Bythopirellula goksoeyrii: one gene and its partner. Each later gene encodes a partner of the first gene's protein in a complex. Links are inferred from orthologs where the notes say so. Each region holds a gene or a part of one and is shown in the gene's direction. Other genes may lie near its edges.

Region 1 (15,235 bases):
ATGGGAGTGTTCGTCGCCAACAATGTCTCCTGGGGCAAGCCCGACCTCGCAAGTGGTAAACAGGAAAGCCGTGACAATTTCCTCAAGAGTATTCGCGACTCGGTGGATATCGCCAAACGAGTCAATGCCAAATGGATGACCGTGGTTCCGGGACATGTCGACAATAAGCTGCAGATGGACTACCAAACGGCCAACGTGATCGAGAGCCTGAGACAAGCTTCCGCCATTCTCGAACCACACAAACTGGTGATGGTGCTGGAACCCCTCAACTGGTGGGCCAACCACGCTGGACAATTCCTAGTGACCACACCCCAGGCATATTTGATCTGCAAAGCAGTCAACAGCCCCTCCTGCAAGATTCTCTTCGACATCTATCATCAGCAGATTTCCGAAGGGAATCTCATCCCCAACATTGACAAGGCGTGGGACGAGATCGCCTATTTCCAAGTCGGTGACAACCCGGGTCGCAAAGAACCCGGCACCGGCGAGATCAACTACCGCAACGTCTTCCGTCATATCCATGACAAAGGATTTACAGGAGTCGTCGGCATGGAACACGGCAACTCGAAGGATGGAGCCAAGGGTGAGCAGGCAGTGATTGACTCGTATGTCAAGGCAGATGATTTTTAACCATCGTGGACCACGCACACTAGCTTCAGTGTCTCCAGAACTTCACGGATCGCAATGGCTAGAGCAACAGAGACACAGTTTGATTTGCCCGGCAAGGTGGGCAGTTTAGTGCAAAGCTGAAGTCCGCTTTGAACCATCGACAGGGCAAAACTCGGTGAATCCTGTCCCGGAAGGTGCCTCTATTGCACCAAATTCCAGGGGGCCCCAATCGGGCGTGCAAAATTCGAGGCGATTCGCTCGCCCGTAGCTCAGCAAAGCACTTGCAAACAGTACCTTGCCGAGTCTTGGGCGCGCAAAATGAAGCGAGTTCACTTTCCCAGACGTCGGGAAGCGTCGCGCACAATTACAAATTGTCAAAGAGCTTGGTTTGGTGGGGTTAGTGGTTAGTTGGGCATTGGGCATTCCTGGTTTCGCGACGGTGTAAAGCTCATGATTCTTTTTCGATCCTGCGCACCGAAGCAGGGGTTTTGTCCCCGCACATTTTGTCGAAAACTTTTTCTACAAAACAAAACCCCCTCTCGTTGCGTCGGTCCGGTGGGCTTCAACTCGTTGGCCTATCATGACTTATGCGAATTGCGTTGGCTTTTCCGTGACGGGGTTATGTAAACACAACCTCACCACACTGGTCGCTACTTGCTCGTCAAAGTCGCCAAATTCAAGCAGCGCGCGGACCTGGCGCGAGCAAACCCGCAAGGCCCTTGCGGGCGATAGTGCGTTCTTATTACTTATCGCACGTACCATTATCAGGATGCCGAGGAGAAATTACACAACTGTTTTTGTGCCACTCAAAGAACAGCCGCGCAGCGACTATTGGCCAACCGCGAACGTTAGCGACTGGACAGAGTTGGGAGCAAAATGAGGGGCTAGTTGTCAGGCGGAGGGTGCCACTGGTGGGATGACTTCAGAGAATCTGGGAAGATCTGCTTGAATAAAGATCGCCCCGGGTTAGTCTAGATTGAAGAACGAACAGGGCGGAGCGATTCCCCGCGAATTGGTTTATCCGTTGTCGAGGATTGTCAAGTAAAGTCATCCCAAAACGACAATATTAGACCTGTCCCGGTTAATTGAACTTTTAGTAACGAAGAGGGGACGCGGCTCTCATCAGGCGACGCATAAGGTGATAGAATCGCCCCATGCCACGCCGTCCTCGTCGATGTTCTACTGAAATGAGTTTCACGTGCTGAATCGAGCCGTTGCACTTCTGTCGATATTTGAAAACCCTGAGGACTACTTGGCTTTTGAGCGGGTGTTGGAGTTCAAACTTTAGGGACGACTCAAAAAAACTTCGGCATTTCGAGTTCATGACATCGTAGGATGGGCACTCCTGCCCGTCTGCCTTTATCTATCGCGGTGAGCGACGGCCAGGAGTGGCCGTCCTACAAAATCTCGAAGTTGATGATGAGCCGTCGCTTAGGTTGCTTTTCGAGAATTCTTTACAACACCATGTCCAGGCTAAAGGCTGAACTCCAACAAAGAGGATAAGGTATTCGCTCAATTCCCCCCAGCTTCTTGTCCCCTGGTATGTCTCTAGATATCCCTCTCCGAGGTGCGCAACCCTGCGAATCGTTGATTCGCGGCTAGAAGAAGTTAGATTTGCCTTGCGTCTGCCAATTTAGCTGTTGCTTCGAAATCGCGAATCGCGCTTGTTGCTCCAAGCCCCGTCACGCAACAAGCCCCGCATGCGGCGGCAAGTCGGCCGGCTTCTGTTGGGCTCATGCCTCGCAGTAGGCCTGTGAGTAATCCGCCGAGAAAACTATCCCCTGCACCCGTAGTGTCGATCACGGGTCCCGGGGGGGGTATGGATGGAACTTCGACGTACTCACCGTCGGTTGGGCTTAGCAGGGCACCTTGCTCGCCGAGCTTGACCCCTAGGAGTCCTTTTGCACCTGCGGTGCGATAGGTGGTGAGAATTTTTTCCGGATCGCTCTCGCCGGTTTGATGCTTCGCTTCCTTGTGGCTCGGCACATACACATCGAGATACTGCAAACACTCGGCGAGTGGCTCCATGGTGCCGCCGTCTCCGGCGGCATCGAGCGCTGTCAGGCATCCTGCTGCTTGAATTGCCTTTAGCACTTCCGCCAGATCATCCTGCAAGTTCGGCAACAGCGAGTAGTATCCCAGCAGCATCGCCCGACTCTTAGCGAAGAATTCGAGCTTCGAGAGGAAGGCCTGCTTGTTGAGTTGCTTGGGTGCCCCAACGGCATGCAAAAAACTGCGTTCCCCTTGGGGATCGATCAGCACAGCGGTGGTGCTCGTTGGCTCGGTCTCATGCGTCATGAGTTGCGAAGTATCAATTCCCTCCGCGGCATACCGAGAGTGAATGACTTCAGCCCACTCGTCTTTGCCGACGTAGGTGAATGCGGCGGTGCGCATGCCAAGTCTCGCCAGAGTCGTCCCCGAATTGGAGACAATTCCTCCGGTGGTAATCAGCAGAGGTTCGGTGCGGACCAATTGTCCCCCGCCGATGGGCACGTCCAATGGCACCGGACGCACCAACACATCCACCACACAGGAGCCACAGACGATAGCGTCGAATGATTTGTCCAGTGGAGGCTCCTAGCCGGACCGCCACGAGGTCCGAGAATTTCAGTGTTGCGCTATCCCGGAGGCAGGTGTGCCTCCGGCTAAGGGTTTTACTATGCCCGAGGTTTTTCCTCAACTAGGCCGTAGCGGCGAATCTTCCTGTCCAATGTTGAACGCTCGACTCCCAGAATACCGGCTGATCGACTCTTATTCCAACCGGTGGAATTGAGCGTTTGCAGGATGTGAATTCGCTCGATATCGGCCAGGGACATCGGCTCATAGTCCTTCGGGTTGGCCAGCTCGACTCCTATCTCCGTGTCGCCAGCGGTTTTCAATGCAGAGAGCACCAAGTCCGTGTGGTCCACATACTCGCCGCGCGCCAGCACGACGGCCCGTTCGATGACGTTCTTGAGCTCACGCACATTGCCTGGCCAGCGATACCTCAAGAGTTCTTCCATCGCGCGGGGGGTAAATCCTTTGAGCTTGCGACCCGTCTCTTCGCTAAAGCGGCGCAGGAAAAACTCTGCCAGATCGGGAATGTCACCGGGCCGTTTGCGTAGACCAGGAACGATGATTTCCAACACGTGCAGGCGGAAATACAAATCGCGGCGGAATTTGCCTTCTGCGACATCCTTTTCCAAGTCGCGGTTCGTCGCGGCTATTACCCGCACATCGACTTTGATCTGTTGCGTTCCACCCACGCGCTCATAGGGATGCCCCTCGAGCACGCGCAAGAATTTCGCCTGCAGTGACTGGCCCATCTCGCCGATCTCGTCAAGCATCAGGGTCCCTTTGTCGGCCTGCTCGAACTTGCCGATCTTCCGCTCGGTAGCACCCGTGAAGGAACCCTTTTCGTGGCCGAAGAGTTCGCTCTCCAGTAGCGACTCGCTCAGTGCGGCACAGTTGAGACACACAAACGGTTTCTTCGCCCGCGGGCTGGAGAAATGCACGGCCCGGGCGACCAGTTCCTTGCCGACGCCACTCTCCCCGCGAATCAAGACTGTCGCGCGACTTGGGGCAGCCCTAGCAATCTGCTGGGTCACCTCCATCATTACTTCACTGGAGCCGACGATCTCGCTTTGCACACCCAGCTGCTCGCGAAGCTGCACGTTTTCGCTTCGCATCTGGTTGAGGTTCTCGGCCAGCTCTTGCCGCTTGTTCATGTTCTCCAGGGCCACGCCGACGGTGTCCGCCACGGCCAGCGTAAACTCTAGATCCTCGGGATCGGTCGTGCGGTCAGCACCGGTGGTGTAGAGATGAATCAGACCAAAGATGCTCCCCGCCATGCGGATGGGAGCGCAAATGACACTGGTAGCCAGGATTTCCCCTTTGCTGTCGCGGTTGCCCAGATCGCTGTCGTCCATCACGTTGCGTGCCATGACCGCCTGCCCATCACGCAACACGGTCGCAGTCAGAAACGACGAAACTCGGTGATACGAATGTTCGCTGTCGCTCCGTGATGCGATCACGTCCAACTCCTCCGCTTGTCGTTTGCCGGTGTTATCTTGCGAGCGAAGCAGAATCGCGCCGGCATCCACGCCGGTTCCTTCGAACAAGCCGGCCAGTGTCGCATTGGCCAGTGAGACGATGTCGGTCGACTTGGCCAAATCGAAAGCGAGGCGGCAGAGTTTGGCAGCAGCGCGGCCGACCTTGGGAAACGCTTCATCGCTTTCGTCCAGGTCGCTCTCATCGAGAAAGCGACTCTGATCTTTGCGATGCGTAATCATCGTTGGTTCGAAAGATTCGAACACACTCTCGGTGTCTTCACCCAAATCGCCGGTGATCGCATCAGGCTCGCCCATAGGTTTAGACGATTTCAGAAAGCTCCCCGACTCGGGAAACGCTTCGGTCAGCTCATGCACAAAAGCCAACTGAGAGTTGCCAATCTGGATAATGTCGCCCGGCTGGAGTTCGTGATCCTGCGAGACTTTCACGCCGCTAACCAGGGTGCCATTGCGGCTTTCCAGATCGCGGAGCATCCACTTGCCCTGTGTGAAAAAGACCTCAGCATGGTTACGACTACATCGCTCGTCTTTAATCGAGACCGTGTTGGTCGGGGCCCGTCCAATGGTTGCCGATTCGCCAGGAACCAGGCGTATGACATCCGCCCATTTCGAGCCCTCGCGGATTATCAGATAAGCATTCATGCAGTTTGGCAGGGGTCAGCAGTTTCACTCTCGCAAGATAGTCCTATTGTAACCAATTGCTGCACTTGGCGTAGCCTTCTCTTGTGTCCAATTGTCCGACTGGCAATCGTGGAGACGTTACAGGCCGCATGATCGGAAGCGTAAATGTCCTCTTGCCAATGCTGCCAAAACCGGCGGAAATCTGGCTGCGGCACTTGATCTCCGCCCAGTGAAGGCGTTTAGAAGATACAAAACGGCTGCTTTGCCCTGGCTGAGAAGAGAAATGGGGCGAAAAATGTTGAATATCGTCTCTTTACCGACTAGTCTAAAGGGAGAGGCAACCAATACCCAACAACCCTTCTCTTGCCCACACCGGGCGAGATTGTGTCGTTAGCGTTCCGCCGAATCACTTCTGATTTGGTCCTGAGGAGAAGCACAAGAGATGAACCGATTTTCAACCCGCTATCGTTGTCCCGTTTTTGTTCTGGCATTAGGTCTTGCCTGGTCGCTGGCCACGGCGGAACTATCTGCACAGTTTGTGCAACAAGCGATCGGTGGTATCGCCGTCGATGCCGAGGGTGTCGTCCAGGCGCCCACGGTTGAAGACGAAGCCGCCTTGGCCAAGATGCGTGAGTCAGCGCTCGCTGAAGTGCCCGAGGATTTGCAGGCCTTCACCGACGTGCGCGCCGTGTCGCTCAAGCAACTTGAAGCCGAAGTCGCCAAGCACTTGGCCGAAGGCTCGGAGCTTCCCGAGTCGGTCCGCTACCTAGCAGGACTACAACGGGTGAAGTATGTGTTTGTCTATCCCGAACAAAACGATGTCGTCATCGCGGGCCCGGCCGAAGGATGGCGTGTCGATAGATTGGGCAATGTGGTGGGTGCCACGACCGGCCGCCCCGTGTTGCTGCTAGAAGACTTGGTCGTCGCATTGCGCACCCGCGATGTCGAACAACTCGAAGCGATCTCCTGCTCGATTGATCCCACCCCCGCCGGGATGCAGCGACTCCGCGGTGTGATGCGCCGCATCCAGTCGATGGGCGATCCCGAGCAAACGATGACCACGATGGAAGAGGCCCTGGGCCCACAAGTCGTCACTGTCACCGGTGTACCACAATCCAGCCATTTCGCTCGCACCATGGTCGCCGCCGACTTCCGCATGAAACGGCTCGCCATGGGTTTTGATGCGTCCCCCGTCGGAGACATGCCAAGCTTCATGGAAATGCTCGCCTCGAGTCGCGGCAGCACCAGTGCCACGCCTCGTTGGTGGCTCGCTCCCAAGTACGAACCCTTGGCCAAGGATGCTGCCGGCCTGGCCTGGGAACTTCGCGGCCAGGGCGTGCAATGCCTCACCGAAGAAGATCATTTCAATGCCGCAGGCATTCGCCAAAGCAGCTCCAAAGCGGGTGCCGCTGCTACTGCTTGGGCCAATAAATTCACCGAGCGTTTCAACGAACTGGCCGACCACGATTCCTCGTTCGGATCCTTGCGCAACGCGATGGACTTGGCCGTCGTGGCCGCCCTGATCGACAAGCAGGGCTTGCTCGACAAGGCAGGCCTCACTTTGCCCGAGCTAACTCACGCCCTGGCTCTGAGCGAGTACTATGCCCCTCGTCAGGTCAATTCCCAAGCGAACTTCGTACGCCGCCGCAACGATTTCGTCGTGAGTGCTTCCGGTGGCGTGCAACTCATCCCCTGGACAGTCGCTGACGAGATCGAAGAAGTCGCTGCCGTGGGTGATGTCCGTGCGAAGTTGGCCGCACCCAGTGGCAACTGGACTTGGCAATAGCTGTTAGAGGCTTAGCCTCTGAATACTGTTTTTTTCCCGGACCAAGGTGTTAGTCCGGCTAGGGCGCTTGCGGTTTCGCGTTAATTTTCTAGCCCCTACAGTTTCGGGCCGAGATTCGCTAAAATCTCCTCAGCGCATAAAAAGAGGGTCCCTGCTCGCCGGGGCAAGAACCCTCGAAGTTTAGGCTGACCGGTTGTCTCACTTGCGTGTTCAACACCCGGAGACCCACAGCCTAATTTGGGCTATCGTCGTAAGAGCTGACCTGGCTTGACCGCCAAATCCCTTCCCACTCCCCGGCAGGTAAAGTAGCAACGATTCAAATGGCACAACCGGCAAAATTGGCACTCGAAGATGGAACCGTCTACGCCGGCAGTTCGATCGGCGCCGAGGGCGAAGTCGATGGCGAGGTCTGTTTCAATACCTCGATGACCGGCTATCAGGAGATTCTCACTGATCCGAGCTATCGGGGGCAGATTGTCACGATGACCTACCCCCAAATCGGCAACTACGGCGTAAACGAAGCCGACTTCGAAAGCAGCCGTCCCCACTTGGCAGGCTTCGTCGTGCGGGAGCATAGCCGCATCCAAAGCAATTTTCGCTCAGAGGCCTCACTTTCAGAGTTTCTCAAAAAGTGGGGGGTCGTAGCCATCGAATCGATCGACACGCGAGCCCTCGTCCGTCGTATTCGCTCCCAGGGAGCCATGCGGGGCGTGCTCTCCACTACGGATCTGGACGACGCCAGTTTGGTGGCCAAGGCCAAGGCGAGCCCCGGCCTGGTCGGCCGCGATTTGGTCCAAGAGGTCATGCCAAGCGAGTCCGCCACATGGGATTCCACCGTCAGCAACTGGACGCATTTGAATGCGGAATGCGGAATGGGGAATGCGGAATCACCCCACGTTGTTGCTCTGGACTATGGCATGAAGTGGAATATTCCTCGGCATCTGGTTGACCAGGGTTGCCGGGTGACGGTTATGCCAGGGACTTCGACGGCTGCGGATGTGATAGCTCAAAATCCCGACGGGGTGTTCCTCTCCAATGGCCCCGGCGATCCGGAGCCGCTGGAATATGCAATTGGCACAATCCGTGAGTTACTAGGAAAGCAGCCAATTTTCGGCATCTGCCTGGGGCACCAGTTGCTCTCCCTGGCCTGCGGGGCAAAGACCTTCAAGATGAAATTCGGCCATCGGGGCGCGAACCAGCCAGTGCAAAACCTCAAGGACGGAACTGTTGAAATTACTTCACAGAACCACGGCTTTGCCGTTGACGAAGATTCACTGCCGGAAGTTCTGGAAGTCACCCACCGCAGCCTGAACGATGGCTCGATCGAGGGTGTCCGGCATCGGGATCTAGCCGCATTCAGCGTGCAATACCACCCCGAAGCATCCGCTGGTCCCCACGACAGCCACTATCTGTTTCAGCAGTTTTTGGACTCGATGGGGAAGGGTCTAGAGTTGAGTGTTTAGTGTTGAGGGTCCCGAGCCCGATTCTTGTCCTCAACTCTCCACACTCAATCCTCAACTTCTATTGCCCCGTCAGCAATTCGATCACTTCAATCGCCGCAATGGCATGCTCGGGATTGCGCACGCGATCCGCTTCACATTCTCTCATGAGATCGGTAGCGTAGCGCAAATACTGTTCGCGCGATTCTTCCACAAGTTCCCAGCCGATCATCTCGACCACCTGGGGCCACAACTGGTGGGCCTTCGCTAGCGACGCAGCATCTCCGCGGATCGCTTGGAAGACAACATCGTCGAGTTGCTCAAGTAGGTGCCGCACCTGCTCAGAATCAGGATGGAGCCGATGGGATGGGCATTCTAAAGTGGGTGACGTACCACCTCCAACATCTGAAGGCTGGCTATTATGTGCAGCGTGGGGATGGTATTTCATGGACGGTTAGCTCTTTGTGAAAACGTTCAAGACAAACTCTCGCAGAGACGCGGAGTCACAGAGAAAGAGGTTGTCGTTTCCTCTGTGTGGCTCTGCGAGAGTCTCTTCCCTCACTCCTAGGGTTCGAATGATCAAACCGATTCGAGACCGTTTGGACTATTCGCACTTAGTGCAGATGCGCTGCTATTTCTTAGCTCTGCGCCGCGATTGGTTCCGTTGCCGAGGAGCCGGGCTCTCTGCAACTGAAGGAACCGTTTTCGTCGGATCAGGTTCGCCCGTTTCCGTCCCCTCTTCCAGAGTTGTTGATTTCTCTAGATGGACCAGGAGTTTTGCATGGTGCTTATCGAGTGCTACGTGCAGTCGCTCAAATTCTTTTTGCCAGATTTCACGTGCCTTTTCGGCACTGTGGCGTTGGCTCTCGATTGTGGACACGAGCTGGCTGACTTGTTCCTGAGCCGCGTGCAGCTCCGACTTGATTTGCTCGTATTTGCTCACCAGTTTCTCGTATTGAATCAGTTGCTGAGCCTTTTCTTCTTCCAGGACTTTCGCGTCTTCTTTGGCCGCGGCTAGCTCTTCCTGGAGCTCCGTCAGTTGGTGCTGCTGATCCTCACTGCTACCCTGAGGGCACTTTTCCAGTGCATCCGAACGCAGGTCGAGTTGCGTTTCCTTTCGTGCCAATTCGCTCTGCCACTGCGTGAGTTCCTCGTGCAGTTTCTCTAGGGCTGCAAACGAGTCGTGTATCCAGGTCCCCAAGTCGTCGTTCTCGGTCCGTACTACGCCTAGAGGCTCCAAAGCTTCGTGCAAAGATTGCATGGAATCAAGAGTTGATGTTGACATGATATGGTTCCGATCGTTCGCGCAGCTCATGAGCTGCGATTTGATGTCGTTGATTTGTTCGGCAATGGCCTGAATATGGGGCTGTTGAACCAGCCAATGCGGCAGGATGGGTGGAAGCCGCATGGGAAAAGGTGCGCGAGAGGTCGTCATAAGCCTCCGCTGAAGAAAAAATAGCTCGAATCTACTCGACAGGCAAATCAAATAATCTGAAATTTTGAATTCCAGGTCCTAGCCAGACGATGGGGCACAAAGTTAAATGGTCTAAGCTCTCACTTTGCTGTTTTTTTGCATCACCGTGCAATTCTCGCAACGAGTCTTATGACTGCCAAGAAGAACAAGCCATCCAAGAAGCAAAAGAAGCTTCAATACCGGACTCCCGCCGAATCGCGGGGGAGCGAGGCAATCACGGTGGCTTGGACCGTAACGATCACCACGCTGTTCTTCTGCGATTTGGCGATCGTGGCAATTCACTTTTGGTTGGCCGATTCGCCTGAAGCAAAAGGACTCTTGGCCTTGCGTGAATTAATGCTTTTTGCTGGGGCCTTTATCGGCGTGTTGTCGCTGCTGCTCTTGCCAGCGGTCTACAAACTGCGGAGCACTCTCCCACCGACAGGGCTGGTCGTCTTCGGAGCCTGTCTGGCGATCGCCCCCATTTTGACCCTGCTGGTGCGTGGATTGCAGTAGAGGACTTAACTTCCTCGCACTCGATCCCACGATAGGATACCAACAAGCGTCTTCGCGTCCTCGATTTCGCCCCGCATTGCCATGGCCACCGCGTCCTCCCAGGGGACGATCAAGTTCTCAATGTCCTCTCCAGCTTCGCGTGCGGTGGAACCGACCGTCAAATTTTCAGCGACGAACAAGTGCATGCGTTCACGGAGAATGCCCGGTGAGAGATAGAAACTCGGTAGTTCTTGCCAGCTTTGGGCCTCGAAACCGGTTTCCTCTTTTAGTTCTCGAATAGCCGTCTCTGAAGGGGAATCGGGGGGTTCGATCGTGCCGGCTGGAAGTTCGATCAAGGTTTTCTTCACCGCGATGCGATAGTTCCGGATCAGGCAGACCCGATTTCCTTCCAAGAGGGGAATAATGGCTACCGACCCGGGATGCTCAATCACCTGGCGATGAACGACACTTTGTCCATCCCCAGCTTGCAAAGTGTGCTCCACCACACGGAAACGGCTTGTCTTGAGCAAGAGCTTGGATTTCTCGGACATTTGTGGTTTTTTCCAGGGATTCGCAGTACCATTTCAAGGACTTTTTCCCGCTCCAGAAAACTCTGGTTTGCCGACAATTGCAACCGTTGGTAGGATACTTAATTGGAAGGTGTGTTGTCTATTCAGGCTGCCCATCAGCCAGCATGGCATTACCGCTTCCTCCGTCGACCTCATCAATGGGCCAGATTATTGAGCCACGGCGAGTACCAACATGAACCCTTCGAATGAACGGCTGAGTCTGTGCGTGGGACGTTGGCGTGGGATCGATGTGCGTGTACACATCCTCTTCCCTATCTTGGCCTTGAGTGCTCTGCTGCTGACCAAAGATTTCAACAGAATTCATGCCGAAGCTGAGAGCGTCATTACGACCGAAGGATATCTCATTCCCCATACCTTCGGGGGAGCGAACACGCGGTTGGTTTGTCTGGCGCTACTAGTTCTGCTTGTGAGCGTCGCCCTTCATGAACTCGTTCGATTGCTAGCGGCCAGACGTGTCGGAGGTCATGCGACATCGTTAGTTTTAGGCCCCATTGGCGGATTATCGAGGATCCACCTCCCCGCTGATCCTCCAGCCCATCTGCTTACTGGGTTGGTTGGCCCCTTGGTTGCACTTTTGCTCATTGTGGTTGCTGGCTGTGGATTGGCCTTCGCGGGGGATCGTAGCGTTTTGGAACTACTCTTCAGTCCCCTCAATCCCGAACTCGCTTATCCTGGACCTGGCACGAGGCTTTTCTCGATGAAGCTGGTAGGGCAAATGATCGTGTGGATCAATTGCTGTCTATTCCTGGTCGATCTCCTCCCGGTTGATCCTTGTGCGGGTGCCGAGATCCTGCGAGGCGTGTTGTGGCCTGTCGTAGGTCGCAACACCGCAGCTTATGCAACTTCGCATGTCGCTTTGGGAGCGGCCATCCTCTTGGCTATCTCAAGTGCCGTGCTGGTTGGCCAGGCCAATCCAGACGCCCTGGTTCCCGCTTGGTTTCCGCTTGCTTTGGCTTCCGTTTTCCTGCTGTACGCGGCCCGTGGAAATATGCCGTCGAAGAACTACGATGTCGGACTGGCAATCGACGAACTAGATTCGGACGATGAGATTTGGATAGCGGGGGATTGGGTCGAAGAAGATCACGCAGCAGTTCTCGTTGAGCATATCCAGGACAAACAACAGGAAGCATTGGATCGCAAACGGCGGGAACGTGAAGCCAATGAGGATGCTCGTGTCGATGCAATTCTGGCTCGGTTACATGGAACCAGTTTCGAGAACCTCTCGGAAGAAGAACGCGCCTTTCTTAAGCGAGCAAGTCGCCGCTATCAGCGACGCCGTGGAACGGCCGGCGATACTCCGCTGTAGAGGTTCAGACGGTTTTCCGAGTCATGTCGCACTCAAACTTGAATGCCCAATTTCCAATACCCAATGACCAATACAGGTAAGTAGCACCAATGTATTGGTCATTGGGTATTGCACATTGTTCATTTCCTAATTATGGCTCGCCACACAGAAGACCGCGAAGACCTGCTCCGAGACGCAACTGCCCTAGTTCCTCGTGTTATGCTTCAAGTTGAAATTGAAGAACGCACCGTCGAAGTCTTTGCAGGTTTTCGCAATGGCGAGGCGCTGAGCCTCTATTTCGATTCCGACCCGGTGTTTCACTTCAATAGTGCCGGACACCTACGGCGGGCCTTCGCCGCTGGGCACATCCTCAAGGCAAGTCAGGGTCGGCTGGTGTCCTGGAGTCCCCAACGAACCGAATCAAGAGTCACCATGGCCAGCGAGGAGCTTACTACCGAGAAGCAGGAGCAACTTGGCAAGCGCATGCTGGCATTATTGTGCAATCTGAAGAACGCCATGGCTCGGCAACAATTTACACTCATGGGACAGGTGCCGGCGGACGGGGATGGGCTTGAGCGCCTGAGCAGTTGGCTAGAGTCACACTCAGGATTTACCATAGCCGAATTGCCGAATGTGAGTTGAACACGCTTTAAGTTTTACTGATTCTGCAACGACTCCACAATAACTGCGCTGCCTGCCGGACTTTCCATCTCGCTACCGATTTCATTGGCTCCACGTTTTACCATTGCCAAAGCTGCAGGGCGAGACGCTTGAGGAGACCAGCAAGGAGTCGTAATCGTCCCAACTTCGGAATCGCCGCTTAGCAATTTCGCTCCAACTTTAGGTACAGAGGTTCCCTGGATAGAAACTAGCACCACTTTCTTGTTCACATGCCCCAAAGCATCGATGCGCGCAACCGTCTCCTGTCCGAGATAACAACCCTTGGTAAAGCTAATCGACTGAGCATCGCGATTCACTTCTTGCGGTAGATTCGAATCATCGAAGTCGATGCCAAAGAGCGGCAACTGGGATTCGACTCGAAGAGAGGACCATACGGGCGAATCGGTATCGATTGTTGGCACATCGAGGCCATTTAAGGGCGAATCTGTAGCAGCAGTTCGGACCAATAATGCCCCCGGCCAAAGTATCGGGAGTCGTGCCACCAGACCTTGCTGTCCAGCCAGTGTACAAGTGGCGTGATTGTAGTTTTGTGTTGGGATGTCGTTTTCGTTCTCAGTGTTTTGCTTGAGAGTTGCGTGAGCCTGGGGGCCCACGACGATCCACCAAGCGTACTTGGCAGTACTATCGGCTAGTTCAACGTCTTCGCGAATAACATAACGCCCCAGTTGAGCTATGATCCGTTCGGCCTGTCCTGGAACGGTGAGAAGTGATATTCGGTCCTGTTCGATGAATACGAACACCTGGGCTTGGATCTTACCTTTCACATCCGTGCAAAATGCTTCGCAGCATTGACCAGCGGACAACTTACGAATCTCGTTGGTACACATGTTGTGCAAGAATGTCGCGCGGTCACTACCAGTAATGTCTATCTGCGACCAATCCGTGAGCGCAACAACTCCACATTGTTGCGAAAGATCGCGATAGACTTCCTCCCAAGGTGTCGACTGATCAGGCATCTTCTGAAACCTTCGGTTGCAGAAAATGGGCATGGTCCAAGAGGAGGCAATTATTCTGCGATGCAATCAACCGCCCAAGTTCTTCCTCGTTTGTAATGGGTGCCATTCCTAGGCATTCAACCGTGGTAGGCTTAAGAGAACTGGCCAAATAGACCGTGTGCTGCTGTAAGATTCGGCATAGCTGACGTGCCAGAATACTGTCTGCATGGTGAGCGTTCTTTAGTTTGTTCTCTAAATCGGAAAGGTCAGCAGTGTCCTTGAGACGCTTTAGCGCTGGACCCGGAGGCGTGGCAATTGCAGAACAGATCGCGATCGCGCCGTTTGCAGAGACCAGCTCTTCGGCCACCGACAACGCTCGACTCAACGCGTGCCAGGTCTGTTGCGATGGGTCACTACCAAGTGATGCGACAACCAGATCAGCACTTTCCGACGGAGTATATCCCCAAATATCTCGATACTGTTGTGCTGATCGCTTTGCCACGGCACGGGGAGTACCGCACATACAAGCGGCGACCGAACCCTCAGGGCCAGGTACCACGTCCATGGACAAACTCAACCCAAGCAATGCATTGCACCTGTCTGATTCCTGAGCCAGCCTCGCCCGCTGACTCGGCGTCTCGCAATGGCGAGGCGTCTGAAATCGGTTGATAGATTCCTGATCCGCAAAAGTTGGGAAAATCGGTTCCATTGGCATCGGGTGCGAGGACTTGCCTTGAGCAGGTCTAATGGAAATCACCAGATCCGCATCGCACAGAATTCGATTGAGCCGCAAAGGTTCCCCTGCTTCAGTCACGCCAAGCATGGCAAGTTGTTCTATGTCGTCGGAAGAGTGAACGACAATCGAAACTCTAGATCCCAATTCGTCTTGCAATTCGGATTGAAGCTGTTCTTGCCCCGGAGGAACAACGACCGTAACGTACTCTTCCTCAACGCCTGCGTGTGCCAGAGCTGACAGTGTTCCAGAGAGAATCTGATTCAGTTGCGGGACACCCGCTTGGAGGGCAATAGCAACGCGATCCCCGGGTACAGTGGCGCTTGCGAGAGGGGGATAGTCCAGCGGATCGTCGAATGCCCGCTGCACATGATCTGGCAATTGACGATTATCGATTGGCACCACCGAACGGGCACCCAGTGTGGTGACTGTCGAAGGAGAAGTCTCGGTCAAGTTGATTGTGTCGAGTAGTGTTGGCATAGGGATGTTGGGGAGAAACAAGGCGCAGTGCCTTGTTAAAACCACCTAAGTTTTCTATTTTTGAGGATGTCCTTAGACC
Region 2 (16,340 bases), 550 kb from region 1 along the record:
GCAAGCAATTCGAATTGGCGATCCAACTCTAGCAATTCAGATTGCATCGAGCGAAAATCGCAGAGCAGGCGCCGTAAAGCCTATCATGGATCGTGGCTCGGACAACCCTTATTCTGGGTGGAGAAGGGGATTGGTAGTATTACTCTAACCAACCTGATGTTTCGACATAAACACTGTCCCACAAACGAGTAATGCTTTTGTGCAATGCTTTGGTACAACTCGCGAAGAGGCTAGCGATGAACTCAGAGATATTTCTTCAAAAGTAGCTCAATCAATCGGAGCATCGTTTCGTTCAACAATCGAACTCAAGTAAAGCAGCGTTGTCTCCTGTTTCGGCGGTGGTACAGCCATCAGGTCGTGGGCTGCATTGAGTACATCACGCCGACTTATCTGACCAACTAACTCCTGATCTCGTAAGACGGGTAGTCGTCGATAAGGAGTATCTAGAAAGATTCTCGCGATCTCTAGGAAATCCGTCTCTTCGTCGATGGTGCGCGCCTTTTGGTCCATAAAAGAACCGACTTCGGGGGTCGGTACCTCTTCGTCGCTGGCCTCCGAATCCCCATCACTTCTATGAATCATCCAATTGTTGTTTGTGAGATTATCGTCCGGGTTGCTGACAAACTTAGACAAATGATGTTGGGCTTTTAAGACATCTCGCCGACTAATCTGTCCGAGCAGGCGACCATCCCGCAGGACTTCTAGGCGACGATAGGGCGTGTCTAGAAAAATCTGTGCGATGGAAATCAAATCCAAATCCTCATCGATCACTCGTTGAGATTCCTCGTTCATAAATGCCTCTACGCGAGTCGTTGGCAACTGGTCATAAGCTGATGATATCAGTACCCGCATACTCGTTTTTTCCGAGAAGACGCCGAGAAAATTTTGATCGCGATCCACGACCGGTGCCCCGGAGATGTGGTTTTTCAATAACAATCCAATCGCATCGAAGACATCCATCTCTGGAGACAGAGTCAGCAATCGACTCACCATAACATCTTTGGCATGCAGTCTGTGGGCTAGATTCTTCTCATCTTCACACGCCAGTTGAGCTGTGAGTGTCAGCACACTCATACAGCACTTCTCAGAAAACACCCCGAGATAATTCCCTTGAGGTGCAACGACCGGTGCGCCGGTGATATTATTTTTCAGTAAGTGTGCTACCCCTTTGAATACATGCATCTCGGGACGCAGCGTTATTAGCCGGCTCACCATGATGTCATGAGCGAGTTCTGGATGCTTCATCGAAAACTCCTTGTGCGACATGAGGCTGGTGAGAATTCAACACCAGCCCACATCCGGGTTTCACCAACTTACGTAACTGAATCGACTAATGTGCAGCGGAAGAAACATCAGAAGGAGGAGTGTGTGAAAGGCCACTCGCCGATCACGAAACAGATTCCATTATCTCAGCTTTGCAGCACTGAGGCAACATGGCTCAATTCCGATAGTATTGCGACGAGTGGCTCTCAGACTCTGAAATACCACCCGTTACCGCCACCAGAAAATCAAGAAACAGCCAAGAAGTAACGGCAGGAACCCCTGCGGCTCGGGCACGGAGATCGCCGCAACTTGTGCCCCTATGCCATAATTGGTTTGCCAATCAGCCAGATTGCCCATGCTGGGATTGCGTTGCCAAACGAGAAAATCGTTCCCATCGACATCGCCATCGCCATCGAAGTCTCCGGCTGCGCCCAAGGTCAGGATAAGTTCGTATTGAGCATCTTCCGAATGGCCCCCGACAAAGTCGTTATCGTTATACCCCGTAACGGCAAAAGTAAGCTTCCCATCGCTTGGTACAACGCCCTGAATCAACGACAAAACTCCTCCAGCACCGTCGTCGTCACTTGCGATGAGAACCCCCGCGGAGTCGAACCAACCGAGATAGGTATCAATTTCAATGACATTGGGATCGACCGTTTCTGCAGTGAATGTGGCCCCTGGTGAAAGGCCTGTGAACGTGAAAAAGTCGACGTCGCCGGGATCTCCTCCCAGGGAGTTGTCGATATAGGCGTCGTAGGTGCCACCAATCCACTCGAAATTATCGAAAGAGAAGAAATCTACCTGCCCAGGCTGCAAGGTGCGAATTTCACTGAACGAATCCACGAGGTCGCCAAAAAAGTCGTATGCGTCAACGAACACCTCATACTCACCAAACTCGCCATGGCCACCGACAAAACTCTCGTCGGGATAGCCGGTCACCGCAAAACTGATCTCGCCGCTGTTGGTGGAAATTCCGCACAGAGCCGACGATTGTCCATTGCCCGGAGCTTCACAGTCAGGCTCGAAGTCGTCGTTGTACTCGGAGATGCCACCGAACATATCGCGAGCGCCGAGGATCGTATCCGGGTACAGTGATGGGAATAAATCATCCGATACCGAAAGCACACCCGGCGAGAGGATGGTGGCGTCCTCAAAAATGTCGTTCGGCTCTTCTGCGTGGAGTGCAGAGCAGAAAGCAGCCAGGATGGTGAAGCACACCAATGTGAGTCTGTCAATTCCCCGACAAGCGTATCTCATCTTAAATCCCTGTTCCAAGTTGCGCCCGAGTGATTAGCTTCTCGCCCGCCAAAAAATCGCGGGCTTCGAGGGGCATTGGCCGCGCAGCAAACGTGAATTATAGCTCATCCCAAGCTGGAAAGCTACCAATTGTTGCAACATCTTACGGCGATTGCCATTGCGAGTCCAAGCAACAGTACGAAGGACCCGGGCTCCGGCACAATCGTGGTCTGCGAGAATGCGGTTCCTCCACTGCCCGTGAACTGCCGTTGCCAGGCAAGAAAATCACGGCCATCGCTGTCCCCATCCCCATTGGCATCACCAGAAGAATTTGTCCCATAGGCACCCTGCCAGATCGTGAGATCATTACTGTCCACGTCGCCGTCGTTTTCGAAATCAGCAGTGAAACTTGCCTCTTGTCCCACGATCACGAATCGCATGTTCTCAGCTTGAATTGGATGCCAGTCCGCAGAAGAGCCCGAGGAAGGAACTCTCCAAGAGATATAAGATGATTTGCTCGTCGGCGGAATGTAAGCTTGGTCAACTCCGTTGATCAATCCCGCTCCCCCCGTGGCATCAAACAAACCTGTCCCGAAGACCAACGCATAGCTTCCAGGAATGAGAGTTGCAGACAATGGTGTAAGAAAATCGTCGCTAGGAAAGTTTGGACGGAATGTAGCTTTGGCTATGAGTTCCGATTCCGTGAAAGGTGAACCTTCAGGCATGGAACTGAGCGATGCCAACCTTACCAGCGCGGCAAACACTTCTCCAGTCTGATCGGGGATCGCATACATATGTCCCCCCACTTGCTCAACAGTCAAGGGAGCACTCGTCGTCAACCGCCAGCCGACATACTCACTAGCTTGGATCGCCGTACCACCCACTTGGCCAGCACTTCCCATTTCTGCCGACTCAAGAACTATAGAATCGGCACAGCAGATTGAACTCAGTTTCCCTGTGCAGAGAACCAGAAGCGTTACTAAAAACAGGGCGCAATACGAAGAACCGTTTCTCATCTGGAGACCACATCCTTACCATGACATAGAAGTTTTCGTGGGGCAGCCATCATTTCCCGAATGAGTTGCCGTGGGGCAACTTGGAGTCTGCCAAATCACTCGACTGATTGCCTCTGCCACTCATTTCACAGGCTGGAAGCCTTTGTCACGGAGCAAATCTTGAGGTTTGCGGCCTTCGGCGATGCTTTCCATCGCATCACATTTACTTGCCTTCGCAAGAAGCAAGTCGACGAGTTCGCCATAGTCGACTGGTTTGGCAAGATGGTCATCAAATCCCGCCCTCAAAGCTCGTTGACGATCTTCTTCACTACCCCAACCCGAGATGGCAATTACGATGGGCCTCGGCAACGCGGCTTCCTTGCGGATCCTGCGGACAACTTCATATCCATCCATTCCCGGCATGCCAATGTCAAGCAAAACAAAATCAGGTTGCACGACCGTCATCGCCTCAAGTCCTGACGGCCCATCGAACGCGGCGTAAGTCCGGCAACCATCTAGCGAGAGCAGAGCTTCGAGGGTATGTACTGCCTCTTGATTGTCGTCGATGAGCAACACCGTTGCACCTTCGATAGATGCCGAATCTGCTACTTCTGGAGTTGACTCGGGAGGTTCGACTTTTACCAGCATCGCCGAATCCTGTCTCGGCAGCGTGATGGTAAAGTGACTCCCCTTCCCGGGCCCGTCGCTGTGCAAGGCAACCTGGCCACTATGCATATCCATGAGTGATTTCACTAATGCCAAGCCTATACCCAGTCCTTGCCGATCACGATTGCGAGGTGAGTCCGCTTGAGCAAAGAGATCAAACACACTACTTTGCAATTCTTTGGTGATCCCGATCCCGTTGTCGATGACACAAACTCGCGCCGAATCAGAGTCACCATCCAGCAAGACTTGGATCCGCCCACCGCGGGGTGTATATTTTGCCGCGTTGCATAGCAAGTTCGAAACGACTTGAATCAGTCTTGTTGGATCGCCATTGACGACCAAGGGTTGGCAGTATTTCACTTCTTTCAAGTCATGATTGTTTTCTGCAATCATAGGTGCGACCATTTCTATCGCTTCCTTGACGATCTCGCGAAGATCGACTGTCTCGCATTCCAGTCGCAGTTGCCCTCGGGTGTAGCGAGAGACATCGAGCAAATCTTCCACAATACGCAAAAGCTGTTCGGTTTGCCGGCGCATCGTCTTGCGAATTTCGCGGACTTGTTCGGACTTCAACGTTTCTCGATCGAGCAGGTCGATACCCGAGCGAATCGGAGCCAACGGATTTCGCAGCTCGTGAGCAAGCAGTGCCAGCCAGTTATCTTTCTTGCGGTCTGCTGCTCGGAGTTGTTCGGTAAGTTCCGCATTGGCTGCCGATTGAAGATTGACTGCGACCTGCCTGGAGTCCGCGCGCCAGTAAATTGCGATTGCCGCTGTTCCAACGACTGCATAAATTGCCAGTGAAAATTGGTCTGCGGGTTCGGTGACCGTCCAGCTATAGCGAGGTTCAATGACCCAATACACCCCCGCCGCGATGCCGGAGAATAGAGATAGTATTGCTGGACCAACTCCAGCTACCCAGACTGTCAACATTGCCGAAAGAAAATAGATGCCAAAAGGCATATGATCATCCAGCCAGCCATGCATCGACATGCGCGCCCAAGTTGCCACCACGGTCGCTAGTACGGCAAAGCCGTATCTTGTCAGACACGCACGACACTGATTTTCCATAATTCTGCCCCCCAGACGTTGCAATGCACGATTCAAACGAAGATTGGCCGAGGCACACCGACCAACCTTAAACGATTCGAAGTTCTTAGCGAAGCGAGGTCAATGGACCTTCGCCGCACCAAGAAGCTCATCATTTAAGGAATCGACCAACTCTTGAGGGCGAATGGGCTTTTGGAACCAGCGATCTACACCACGCGGTCCGATTTCCACATTCATTTCTTCGGGCTGCGAGCCTGTCACGGCGAACACCTTCACACCGCTATAGTCCGGATTCAAGCGAATCGATTTGACCGTCTTCGGTCCGTCCATGCGCGGCATGTGCATGTCGAGTAGCACTACGTCGGGACGATCCCGGCGCGCTAGTTGCACCATTGCTTGCAAGCCGTCTTGAGCAGTCTCGACTTCATAGCCGCTCATTCGCAGATAGCCGGCCAGCAACTCACATTCATTGGAATCGTCTTCCACTAGCAGGGCACGAGGAATAGGGTTCGCCGGTTCTCCAACAGAATCATCGGAAACTTCTGTTTTCGCACTGCCATCTAGCTGGTCAATCTCGTGAATCGCCGAATGTAGTGAGGCCAAAGCCTCATCATGCATTCCTCGATCGAGTTGCTTTTCCATCAAGCTCAGGGAAAGCTGGGCGCCGTTGAGTCGATTGCGAAGATCGTGGGTCCGTTTCGATTCAGCCTCTCGTTCGGCTTCACTCTGCAACTCGCCGTTGAGTGTTTCGGTCAACTCATGTCGTAGGATACGAATGTCTTTGGGGGCATCCACCCCCACGCGCACTCGATGGCCGTCAACACGCAGGATCTCGACCGTAATGCCGAGGTTGGGGAAAACAATTTTATCTTGGGGTCCTCGAGACAAAACAAGCATAGTGCGGATCTCCTTATCTTGTGCGCAGCAAGCACGGTTCTCAAGGAACTCGATGGCATGCGCCCACTTTCGTTCTCAATGCGGTACGAGCGTCGTCGGTGGCACCCTGCTCCCGGCGACTCTCCCACTCACTATGCCCGGCAGCGGTTCGTCTTGAACTGCAGTAAAGGAGATCCGTTCCTAGATGCCCGGCAGTGAGAAGTGCAATTTTACCGAGATTGTTGAAGCTGGAATAGCTCAGAATTTATCTTGGGATAAGATTGGTCACGTCGTTGACGGCGAAGTTGGTGCTAGCACTAGTGACAGACGAGATTGGGGAACTCAGTGCGGAACGTGACCCTCAGCTCTTATAGATCTTATGCTGCGGTCGCCCCGAGAGGATTTGCTCTTTCCCCCAATTAGTAACGGCCCGAAATTCCGGGCTCTGAATAAACGTTTGGAACGCTTGTTCATCGGACCACTCGCTGGTGATCAAGTAGGACGCCTGGTCGCTGACATCTTTCCACAATGTGGAATTCGTATGTCCTTCAGCCGCATTCAAGGCTTCGAGGACCCCTGCAAATTTCTCCTCGAAGTCCGCCTGCTTCCCCTCGATAACGTGATAGTTCATCCCAACAGTGATCATCTTACATAGGCTCCAGAAGATGTGGCGGTGGTACAAGTCTGAATCTTAGATTACGGCTCTCACCCCCGCAACCCAGGCCGCGTCGTCTCTTGTTAGCCGCAATGCGGCGCGAATACGCTCTGCCCCTTACCAGACATCGGTTACTGACTTTCCCGGCTCGCCAACTTACGCATACTGTTTGTGGCGCAAGAGCATTGTAGCGATTTCCATCAGCAACATGACCGATGTAGACGGCTCGGGGACGTTGGCGCTCAAAGCCATCAAAGGTGTGCCGTAGCTTGCTTGCCATAGAGCCAAAGCTGCAGGGTCAAGCGGGGGAGCAGTGCCGCCTCGTTGCCAGACCAGGAAATCGCGGCCGTCGACGTCACCGTCATTATCGAAGTCGGCGGTGAGTGAGGATGCGATTACCTCCAGCTCCACCGAGTTGGCCTTGTAGTTGACTGCGAACATGTTGCCGCCGCCAAGCGTGGGCAGATTCTCGGTGTTGAACGTGCCGAAGCGGGCGGTGTCGCCGGTGACAATCGTGAACTTTTCGCCGAGGTTGGGCATGAAGCCGCCGGTGAGCGTCACGTCGAGCGTGCCTGCGAGCGTGGCGTTGAAATCAGCGGAGAGCGAATCAAAGTTTTGTGTGCCGGTGTTGGCCAGTTCGACGAACAGTGTGCCGGTGGCAGTCTGCTCAAATTGGGCGAGCTCAATCTGCCCCAGCGATGAGCCCAGATGCAAGTCGCCGTCGTTCTGCAAGATGAGCGCGGCGGAGTCGAACCCGTCGGCGAGGGTCATGTCGCCGGTGGTAGAGTTGACCACGCTGCCGAAGCCGGTGAAGGTGGTGCCCGTTGCGATCGTGGAGGCGCCCTCGTCCATCACCAACACGTCATTGCCGGTCGGGAGGACTACGGTTAAGGTGCTGCCGAGGTTGGCGTCGCCAGAGATGCGGCCGAAGTTGCTCACGTTAATGGTGCCATTGAGATTCGAGACTCCGCCGACAGACAGTCTGGCAGGCACGAGGTTCGACAAACCGCCGTTTAGGTTCAGCGTGCCATTGGTCCCTAGAGTCCAGTCGTTGTCGAAGAAGAGGAATCGAAAAACACCAACCGTGGCGTCGCCACCGAAGGCGTCGGTGGGGCTTTTGACAATCCGCATGTTGCCGTTCACCGCTTCCAGTACGCCGGTTATCCCCGTGCCATCCAGATCGGGAGCGCCCGTGGTGTCGATGGTGAGGCCGCCTGCCGTGTCGCCGGTCGCCCGGAGCGTTCCATTGTTGGTGAATCCAACCGTTGAGATCGCGCCGAAGCCCTCGGTCACTCCGTTGTTGGTGATCGACTGACCTGTGACGAAACCGCCGTTTAGTTGCAGCGCGCTGACATTCGCGGTATTGAGCGTCATGCCGAGTTGCAGCGTGCCATCGAGGTCGGCAGTCCCAAGGATGTCGGCGTCGAGGAGGGTGCCGTTGACGATCAGCGTGCCGTTGTCAGCCAGCAGATCGGACCCGGCGAGGAACCGCACGTTGGTGTCGATCGTGCCGTGGCCCACTAATACCGCGGCGCCGTTAGCGGTGATCTCTCCGGACCCTTGAATCGTGCCGCCGGCAATGGTGTTGGGTGTGGCCGCGTTGCCGCCGGAGAAGCGAAGTTCTTTGCCGACGGTATTGACGCGTATCAGCCCGCCGGCTTCCAAATCGACGCGGGCCGTAAACAGTGTGCTATCGGTCACAGTAATCTCGCCCTGGATATTCAGGTCGGAGCCGGCGAGCGAGACGGTCGGTGTCGCACCGCCAGTAATCACAATCCGTCCATTCGGTGCAAGCGTCCACTCGTGAGCAGGATTGGTGAGGTTGACCGCGAGCGTACTCGTCGAATTGTTGATGCTGATGGCATCGATTGACGCATTAAGATTGTCGCCGAAGGCATTATTCGGGCCTAGCGAGTTGGCGTTGATTGTCAGGTCGCCGGTGAGTTGGATGGACTCCGCTCCGCTCACGAACTCGTCTAAATTGACGGTTCCACTCGGCATATTGATTATCTGATTGCCGTTAACAAACAGCGTAGCTTTGCTTAGTTGCAAAGTGCCGGCCCCCGTGTGTGTGCTGCCGCCTTGTAAAATAGCGTTCCCTTCGAATCGCAAAGTAGATCCGGATGATATGGCGGTACTCGAAGCAGCGCTGGCAGTGAAGTTTGTCGGCAGGGCCAAAACTGTCAGGCCACCATCGACATTGATTGAGCCGCCGTCGATCGTCATTAATTCAGTCGAACTAATTGACGACGTTCCCGCAGTCGAGTCGGTATTGAGGACGCCGCTGAATGACCAACCTCCCGTTATGTTTGGCTCAAAAGATCCAGCATTGAAGTTGATTGTGCCATCGAACGAGTTTCCGGGGCCCGTTTCGATGTCGTTGCTGTTGATTCTCAACGTCGACGAATTGATCGTGGTGGTTGAGTCTTCAGGGCCGTCCCAATCAAAGCTGGGTAACTCGATATTCAGCACATGGTTTTTATCGACGACGAGCTCGGTTCCTGTGCCGTTAAAATTTAGTTGGCCGTCGATATTCGAGGCTGTGGTAAACGGCTGGATTCTCTGGAACACCAGCGAGGTGTTGGCGGCCAAGTTAACCTCCGAGTTGGGGTGAATGTCGAATTTTTCCTCGAGAATGATGGTGCCCGAGTTTACGTTAAATTGCGAGCCACTGTCTCCACCATTTAAGGGGTCGAAGCTAATTCGATTGCCTCGCACGATGGCCGTACGCGGTACGCCCGCGGCGCCGAACCCCGCGTCGATGTTAAACGTCGCGCCGTCGGTCAGAAGCGGGTCGCTCAATTCGAGTATGGATCCCGCCTCGAAGTTCATCGTGCCATGAAACATATTCGTTTCGACTTGCAGGTCGAGCGTCGTTTGTTCGTCGATGCTTACTACGCCGATGTCGAAGATGCCGTCAATGTCGTGTCGCGCGTTGGTGTCGCTGGCTTCGATTGTGAGCGTAAATCGATCAGTATTGTTGGCTCCAACCGGCCGGCGTGATTGCAGTACGCCGTCGTTAAATAGGGTGACGGTGGGGACACCGCCGAGGTTTTCGTCAAATCGGAGCACGCCGTAGCCAGAGAGAAAACTGTTGGCATTGATTGTCAACTTGGCAACGTTCGCCGGAGCACCGAGCAAATCGCCCAACACCACGCGTCCACCTTGTAAACTAAAGGCTCCACTAGCGCTGATGGTGACGTCCTCGGCCATGACGGTCGTAAAGGCGGGTCCGCCCGCATGCTGAGTGGCTATGAATGTGGTGCCCGCACCGCTGATGGTAATGTTTCCATCGACATCAAGTACGTTGCCCGCGGTATCAGCATCGGCACCACTTGTGAGCGCGAGGCTACCTATCGAGAAGTTCTGATCGATTACCGTCGAATCGCCTACCGCCGCTGCTAGGTCGCCAATAAATATATCGTCGCCTGCTTGCGGAATGTTGATCGGCGACCAATTGAGCGCACTACCCCAGTTGATATGATCGCCGTTGTCCTGCCAACTACGCCCCCAAGTCGCCGTCGCAAAGCAAAAATTTACCAAGACCGCTGCAACTATACTTGTTCGGAAAGAAAGTGACATGATACTCGTCTCCCCACAATAACTTCGATTGGAACGAAGGAGGACCATGGAATCTTGCGTCACGACGAGCGAAGCACGAGAAAAGTGGAGTGTGATCCCATCCCCGATCTCTCGTCAGTCTAATCCGAATTGATCCCGGGGGCAACAAAATGACGAAATATCGTCCTGACTTTGCAGATTGGTGTCAAATGTCTACTCTTTGGGCACGAGCTTCAAACTAAACTGCTTGCCACGTTTGTTGCAATAGACGCATCGATGGTTGCGGCGCGTCGAATTGCCAACTGCATAATTAATCTCTCAGCATGCCTCTCGGCATCTCGCCGACTGCATGCGGTGACTTGAACATTTTTGCGACCTAGTTACTCATCGAGGACGACTTTACAGATGATCACATCGGACGCGAAAACCAGATCGAAGTCTCGCAGTGGCGTAATACAGATCGGCAACAAAACGGTAGACATCACCGCTTGCTTTCTTCGCAGCCGCAACTCCAGGGGAGGTGTGGCTGCGACATTAGGGGAAAATTGGCGGTTAACTGTGATGTTTGTTATGTGATCCAGAAACGATCTTACTAACGGTCTAAGTTGAGATCCCCAAGAGATGTTACATAGAAAAAGAAATTTGACTTGTCACCTAGACGTCTGCCATTACATGAGGAAAAAGGCTATCTTGAATAACGCAATGAGCGTGACTTACGTTATCAATAGAATCCAGTCTTTTTTGCCATGGCCAAATCCGACCGAGAACAAGATCTGGTTGTTTGCCTGACGGCATTGGAGAACAAAGTGGTCGGTGTCGAATCACTCCTAGCTGTACTCGAGGAGTGGCTTGACACGCCGACGACTTCACTCGTTCCACTTCTGCGTGAGCGAGGCGTGCTTGCGGAAGCCCAGCTAGATGAGTTGTCTGAAAAGGTCGCCGAGCGGCTTGCCGCCAGTGGGCTGGAGACTGCCTCAATGTGGAAAACGCTCCCAGCACCACTTAGTGGCTCTTTGCTCAATCCCCTGGAGGATTTAGAAGCAGACAGCACGGAACCCTCCGACAGCGATAGCACACTTGACCGTACTTCCGCACTCCCCGCTCCAATCGTAGGCGGCAAGAACGACGAACGGTTTAGTATTGTCAGCAAGTATGCCGAAGGGGGTCTGGGCGAAGTCTCCATCGCCCAAGATCAACAGCTTGGCCGCATGGTCGCCTTGAAGCAGATCAAGACCCACGTTGCAGATGACGTCGCTGCCCGTGCGAGATTTCTTTTGGAGGCCCAGGTCACGGGACGGCTGGAGCATCCAGGTGTCGTACCTGTCTACGCATTGGGATTTGACGCCTCAGGTAGACCCTACTATGCGATGCGATTCATCGAGGGAGAAAGTCTGCAAGAAGTGGTTCGGCGTTTCCATGACAAGTTTTCTGTTCAGAATGCAGACCGCGGGGATCGGATATTGGAACTCCGGAAGCTCGTAGGCCGCATTGTCGACGTTTGCCACACCATTGACTACGCCCACAGCCGAGGAATTCTGCATCGAGATCTCAAGCCGGCCAATATCATGCTTGGCAAATATGGCGAGACTCTTGTGGTTGATTGGGGGCTGGCCAAGGTGCTCAGTGGTACCGATCAGCACCAAATCGTTTACCAGGAAATTGCCTCAACAAACGAAGGCCTTGCTCCCACCGTCAAGGGTTCCACAATCGGCACCCCAGCCTACATGAGCCCCGAACAGGCTGCTGGCAAGACGGGTGATCTCAGTCCCCAAGCCGATATCTACAGCCTGGGAGTAACACTCTACCATGTGCTCACAAACAGATTGCCTCATGAGGAGAACTCCCTGAGCGGCGTGATCCAGAAGATCAAGCAGCAGGCGTGTGTCACACCTCGCGAACACTCACCTTGGCTCCCCCCGCCTTTGGAATCAATCTGCCTCAAGGCCATCGCTCCCAATCGCGAAGACCGCTACCCTTCCGCCGCTTCACTCGCCGAAGACATCCAACGTTGGCTAGCCGACGAACCTGTCGCAGCGCATACGCCGACCTTTTGGGAAGCAAGCCTGAGATGGATTCGCCGACGAGGAAAGTAAGAGCAAATAATGATTCTTCGGCAATAGCTGTATTCTAGCATAGGTGCATTTAATAAGCGTACCTGTTGGCGTTCCCTCCTCTGATTGGCGATATTCATCCGGCACTTGAACCTCCCCCCCGCTTCGGGCTACGATAGAGCGATTTTACACGTGTTTTTATTGATCGCTGTGCTTGACCCAAATCAAGACGACCCCGCTCACCGATGCCGGAAGCTGACGCATCCGGCTCGCCACGGAAAACGAATCTACAAGTACTATGCCACGACGAGACGACATTCACCGCATACTGATCATTGGCTCGGGACCGATTGTCATCGGCCAGGCCTGCGAGTTTGACTATTCAGGTACCCAAGCCTGCAAGGCTCTCCGCGAGGAAGGGTACGAGGTGATCCTCGTTAACTCGAATCCCGCAACGATCATGACCGATCCGTCTACGGCCGACCGTACCTACATCGAGCCGCTTACTTGGGAGATGGTTGCCAAGGTGATTGAGGCTGAGAGGCCCGATGCGTTGCTGCCAACACTTGGCGGACAGACAGGGCTCAACGTGGCGATGGCGCTTGAATCGCATGGCGTACTGGAGAAGTATGGCGTTGAAATGATCGGCGCCAATGCTGACGTGATTGATAAGGCTGAGAGTCGTGAGCGATTCAAAAAGGCAATGGACAAGATCGGCCTGGAAGTGTGTCTCGGCAAGACGATCCACAGCATCGATGAAGCCCGCGAGTGGTTGAAAGAGATTGGCCTGCCGGCAGTCGTGCGGCCTAGTTTTACGATGGGAGGAAGTGGCTCGGCCATTGCTTACAACCGGCAGGAGTTCGATGAACTGGTCCGCCGTGGTCTCGATCAATCGCCTACCAACGAGGTGCTGCTCGAGGAATCGATTATCGGTTGGAAAGAATATGAGATGGAAGTGATGCGCGATGTCGATGACAATGTCGTCATCATCTGTGCCATCGAAAACTTCGATCCGATGGGAGTCCATACGGGGGACTCGATTACCGTCGCACCGGCGCAGACTCTCTCAGACAAAGAATACCAGCGGATGCGAGATGCCAGTCTGGCCGTCATTCGCGAGATTGGTGTCGAGACGGGCGGATCGAACATTCAGTTTGCTACGCACCCAGAAACGGGGCGGATGATCGTCATTGAGATGAATCCGCGCGTGAGTCGCTCCAGTGCTCTGGCCTCAAAGGCGACCGGATTCCCGATCGCCAAGATCGCTGCGAAGTTAGCTGTGGGCTACCGGCTGCACGAGCTTCCCAACGACATTACCCGCAAGACGACCGCCTGTTTTGAGCCGACGATCGATTATGTCGTGACGAAAATTCCACGGTTTGCCTTCGAAAAATTCCCCGACGCGGATGACACGCTCACCACTCAAATGAAAAGTGTCGGCGAAACGATGGCAATCGGCAGCACGTTTAAGGAATCGTTTCAAAAGGCGTTGCGGGGATTGGAAGTTGGTAGCTTCGGATTCGGCTGTGATGGCAGCGACCTGTGGGGAACGGACCAACAACCAAGCGAAGAAGAGATCAAAGAAAAACTCGCCCGCCCCGGCCCGCAGCGGGTGTGGTATCTCCGCTACGCCCTCAAGAGTGGAATGACTCCTGCGAGAATCCATGAACTGACGAATATCGATCCTTGGTTTCTCGACAACCTCGCGGAGATCGTCGAGACCGAGGAGAGAATCCGGAGCGTCGGTGGATGGGACAAACTCTCACCTGAGTTGCTACGAACCGCCAAGCGACAAGGTTTCTCTGATAGGCAGTTGGCGATCATGCTCGGCAGCACCCAGATCGAAGTCCGCCAACGCCGCCTCGAACTAGGCATTGTTGCCACGTTCAAGTCAGTCGACACTTGTGCCGCTGAATTCGAAGCCTACACGCCTTACTATTACTCAACATATGAATTGGAAGACGAGATACCTACGAAAGAGTCGCGAGCTGAGAGTCGTGAGTCGAGAGCTCGAATACTCGATCCACTCCCTGGCTCGCCGCTGTCGACTCCCGACTCTCGCCCTTTGACGGTCATGATCCTCGGCGGCGGACCGAATCGCATTGGTCAGGGAATCGAGTTCGACTACTGTTGTTGTCACGCCAGCTTTGCTATGCGTGAGCTGGGAATCGAATCTGTTATGGTTAACTCGAATCCCGAGACGGTGAGTACCGACTACGACACGAGCGACCTTTTGTTTTTCGAGCCGCTCACGGTCGAGGATGTGCTCAATATCTGCGATCGAGTCCAGCCCGATGGCGTCATCGTGCAGTTTGGCGGTCAGACGCCATTGAATCTGGCCCGCGCACTCAAGTCGGCCGGAGTGCCGATCATTGGCACGAGCGTTGGACAAATTGAAGCAGCCGAGGATCGCGAGAAGTTCCAGCAGTTGTTGGAGCGACTCGATCTCAAGCAGCCCGCCAACGGCATTGCCCGCACAATGGACCAGGCACGTCGCGTGGCAGCCAAGATCGGCTATCCGCTCTTGGTGCGACCGAGTTTCGTACTCGGCGGTCGAGCGATGGAAATCTGCTACGACCAACAACAACTCGAACAATTTACTGCCGCAGCATTCGTCGTTGCCCAGGGCCAGCCCGTCTTATTGGATCGCTTCCTGGAAGGTGCGACCGAGGTGGATGTCGACGCGATCTGCGATGGTCGAGACGTCATCGTCCCCGGCATCATGGAACACATCGAAGAAGCAGGCATCCACTCCGGCGACTCGGCCTGTGCAATCCCTCCCTACAGTCTGCCGGGTCCGGTGGTAAGAGAAATCCGCGACGCGACAGCCGCCCTGGCACGCGAGTTAAAAGTCGTCGGTCTGATGAACGTGCAGTTTGCGGTGAGGTGGGAGGAGAGCGACGAGTTGCGAGACGCGAGTTGCGAGACACGAGATTCTGGCTCGAAACTCGAAACTCTAAACTCGCGCCCCGTCCTTTACGTCATCGAAGTCAACCCCCGTGCCAGCCGCACGGTGCCGTTTGTTGCTAAAGCTACAGGCCTGCCTGTGGCCAAAATCGCAGCCAAAGTGATGGCTGGCGTGTCACTGGCTGAGCAAGGAATCACCGAGGACCCCATTCCAAGCCATGTCTCCGTGAAGGAAAGCGTGTTGCCCTTCATCAAGTTTGCTGGTGTGGATATTGTGCTCGGCCCTGAGATGCGTTCAACTGGCGAGGTGATGGGCATCAGCCCGCGCTTCAGCATGGCTTTTGCCAAGAGCCAACTCGCCGCCGGCACGGTGCTCCCCAGCGAGGGCAACGTGTTCGTGAGTGTTGCCGATCGTGGCAAACCCCAAGCAATCGACCTCGCCCGCCGGTTGCATGAGATGGGTTACTCACTTCTGTCAACAGAAGGAACTGCGAAAGTACTCGGCGAAGCCGGCATCCCTTCACAACCAGTGAAGAAAATTCGCGAAGGGCATCCCAACCTTCTTGATTATCTTGCCAACGACGACGTGGCCTTGGTGATGAACACTCCGAGGGGCAAAGGGGCTCGCACGGACGAAGGAAAAATCCGCGCTGCCGCCGTCCAGGCCGGTGTCCCCTGCCTCACAACCATCGAAGCAGCCACCGCCGCCATCGCCGCCCTCGAAGCACTGCGCGAGGAAGAGATGCAAGTCGAAGCCCTCCAAGATCGCTTCGCGACGGTGAGTCGGTAAGGATTGTTAACACAGAGTCCGGCCGTGTTGCATCGTATCACCCGGTGCTTTCTTAGTCGCTGGCAAGAGTCCCCCTCTTTAGCGTATAATAGTGTCAAACCATTCGATCTGCCATGAGGACTTTTCAAATGCAATCAATTCATGCCACCTACCAACAAGGTGTATTTCTACCGCTTAGCCCAGTAGCGCTACCTGAAGGGAGCGAGGTGGAATTGCATATCGAAATCTCTCCAGCAGCAGCAACTTCTCAGGATAAAGAACAGGTTCCACAGAACGCGGCCATCCCCGTTGAA

The links.
Region 2: the proteins of carA (region 1) and carB are in contact, whole or in part, in a solved structure (PDB 1KEE), measured with the Escherichia coli proteins. The link is inferred for Bythopirellula goksoeyrii from one-to-one orthologs.

The regions. Positions count from the first base shown.
Region 1 is NZ_CP042913.1:1,618,122-1,633,356, reverse strand. The notes cover bases 6,648-9,456. They hold carA (glutamine-hydrolyzing carbamoyl-phosphate synthase small subunit), read left to right. Parts: upstream 6,648-7,385; coding sequence 7,386-8,528; downstream 8,529-9,456. Other genes in these bases: Pr1d_RS06495 (hypothetical protein), read right to left, coding at 9,136-9,456; Pr1d_RS06500 (hypothetical protein), read right to left, coding at 8,587-8,952; Pr1d_RS06510 (DUF1598 domain-containing protein), read left to right, coding at 6,648-7,065. Outside these bases: Pr1d_RS06525 (hydroxypyruvate isomerase family protein), read left to right, coding at 1-630; Pr1d_RS06520 (carbohydrate kinase family protein), read right to left, coding at 2,218-3,123; Pr1d_RS06515 (sigma 54-interacting transcriptional regulator), read right to left, coding at 3,267-5,300; more of Pr1d_RS06510, read left to right, coding at 5,722-6,647; more of Pr1d_RS06495, read right to left, coding at 9,457-9,789; Pr1d_RS06490 (hypothetical protein), read left to right, coding at 10,108-10,473; Pr1d_RS06485 (NUDIX hydrolase), read right to left, coding at 10,479-11,003; Pr1d_RS06480 (zinc metalloprotease), read left to right, coding at 11,215-12,348; Pr1d_RS06475 (hypothetical protein), read left to right, coding at 12,481-12,969; CAF17-like 4Fe-4S cluster assembly/insertion protein YgfZ, read right to left, coding at 12,984-13,964; Pr1d_RS06465 (lactate racemase domain-containing protein), read right to left, coding at 13,957-15,156. UniProt on the Escherichia coli protein: Small subunit of the glutamine-dependent carbamoyl phosphate synthetase (CPSase).
Region 2 is NZ_CP042913.1:1,070,585-1,086,924, reverse strand. The notes cover bases 12,334-16,247. They hold carB (carbamoyl-phosphate synthase large subunit), read left to right. Parts: upstream 12,334-12,648; coding sequence 12,649-16,047; downstream 16,048-16,247. Other genes in these bases: Pr1d_RS04275 (antitoxin family protein), read left to right, coding at 16,176-16,247; Pr1d_RS04285 (serine/threonine-protein kinase), read left to right, coding at 12,334-12,392. In the rest of the region: Pr1d_RS04320 (CBS domain-containing protein), read right to left, coding at 268-1,245; Pr1d_RS04315 (hypothetical protein), read right to left, coding at 1,492-2,520; Pr1d_RS04310 (hypothetical protein), read right to left, coding at 2,643-3,515; Pr1d_RS04305 (ATP-binding response regulator), read right to left, coding at 3,636-5,228; Pr1d_RS04300 (response regulator), read right to left, coding at 5,328-6,104; Pr1d_RS04295 (antibiotic biosynthesis monooxygenase family protein), read right to left, coding at 6,445-6,729; Pr1d_RS04290 (beta strand repeat-containing protein), read right to left, coding at 6,895-10,320; more of Pr1d_RS04285, read left to right, coding at 11,046-12,333; more of Pr1d_RS04275, read left to right, coding at 16,248-16,340. UniProt on the Escherichia coli protein: Large subunit of the glutamine-dependent carbamoyl phosphate synthetase (CPSase).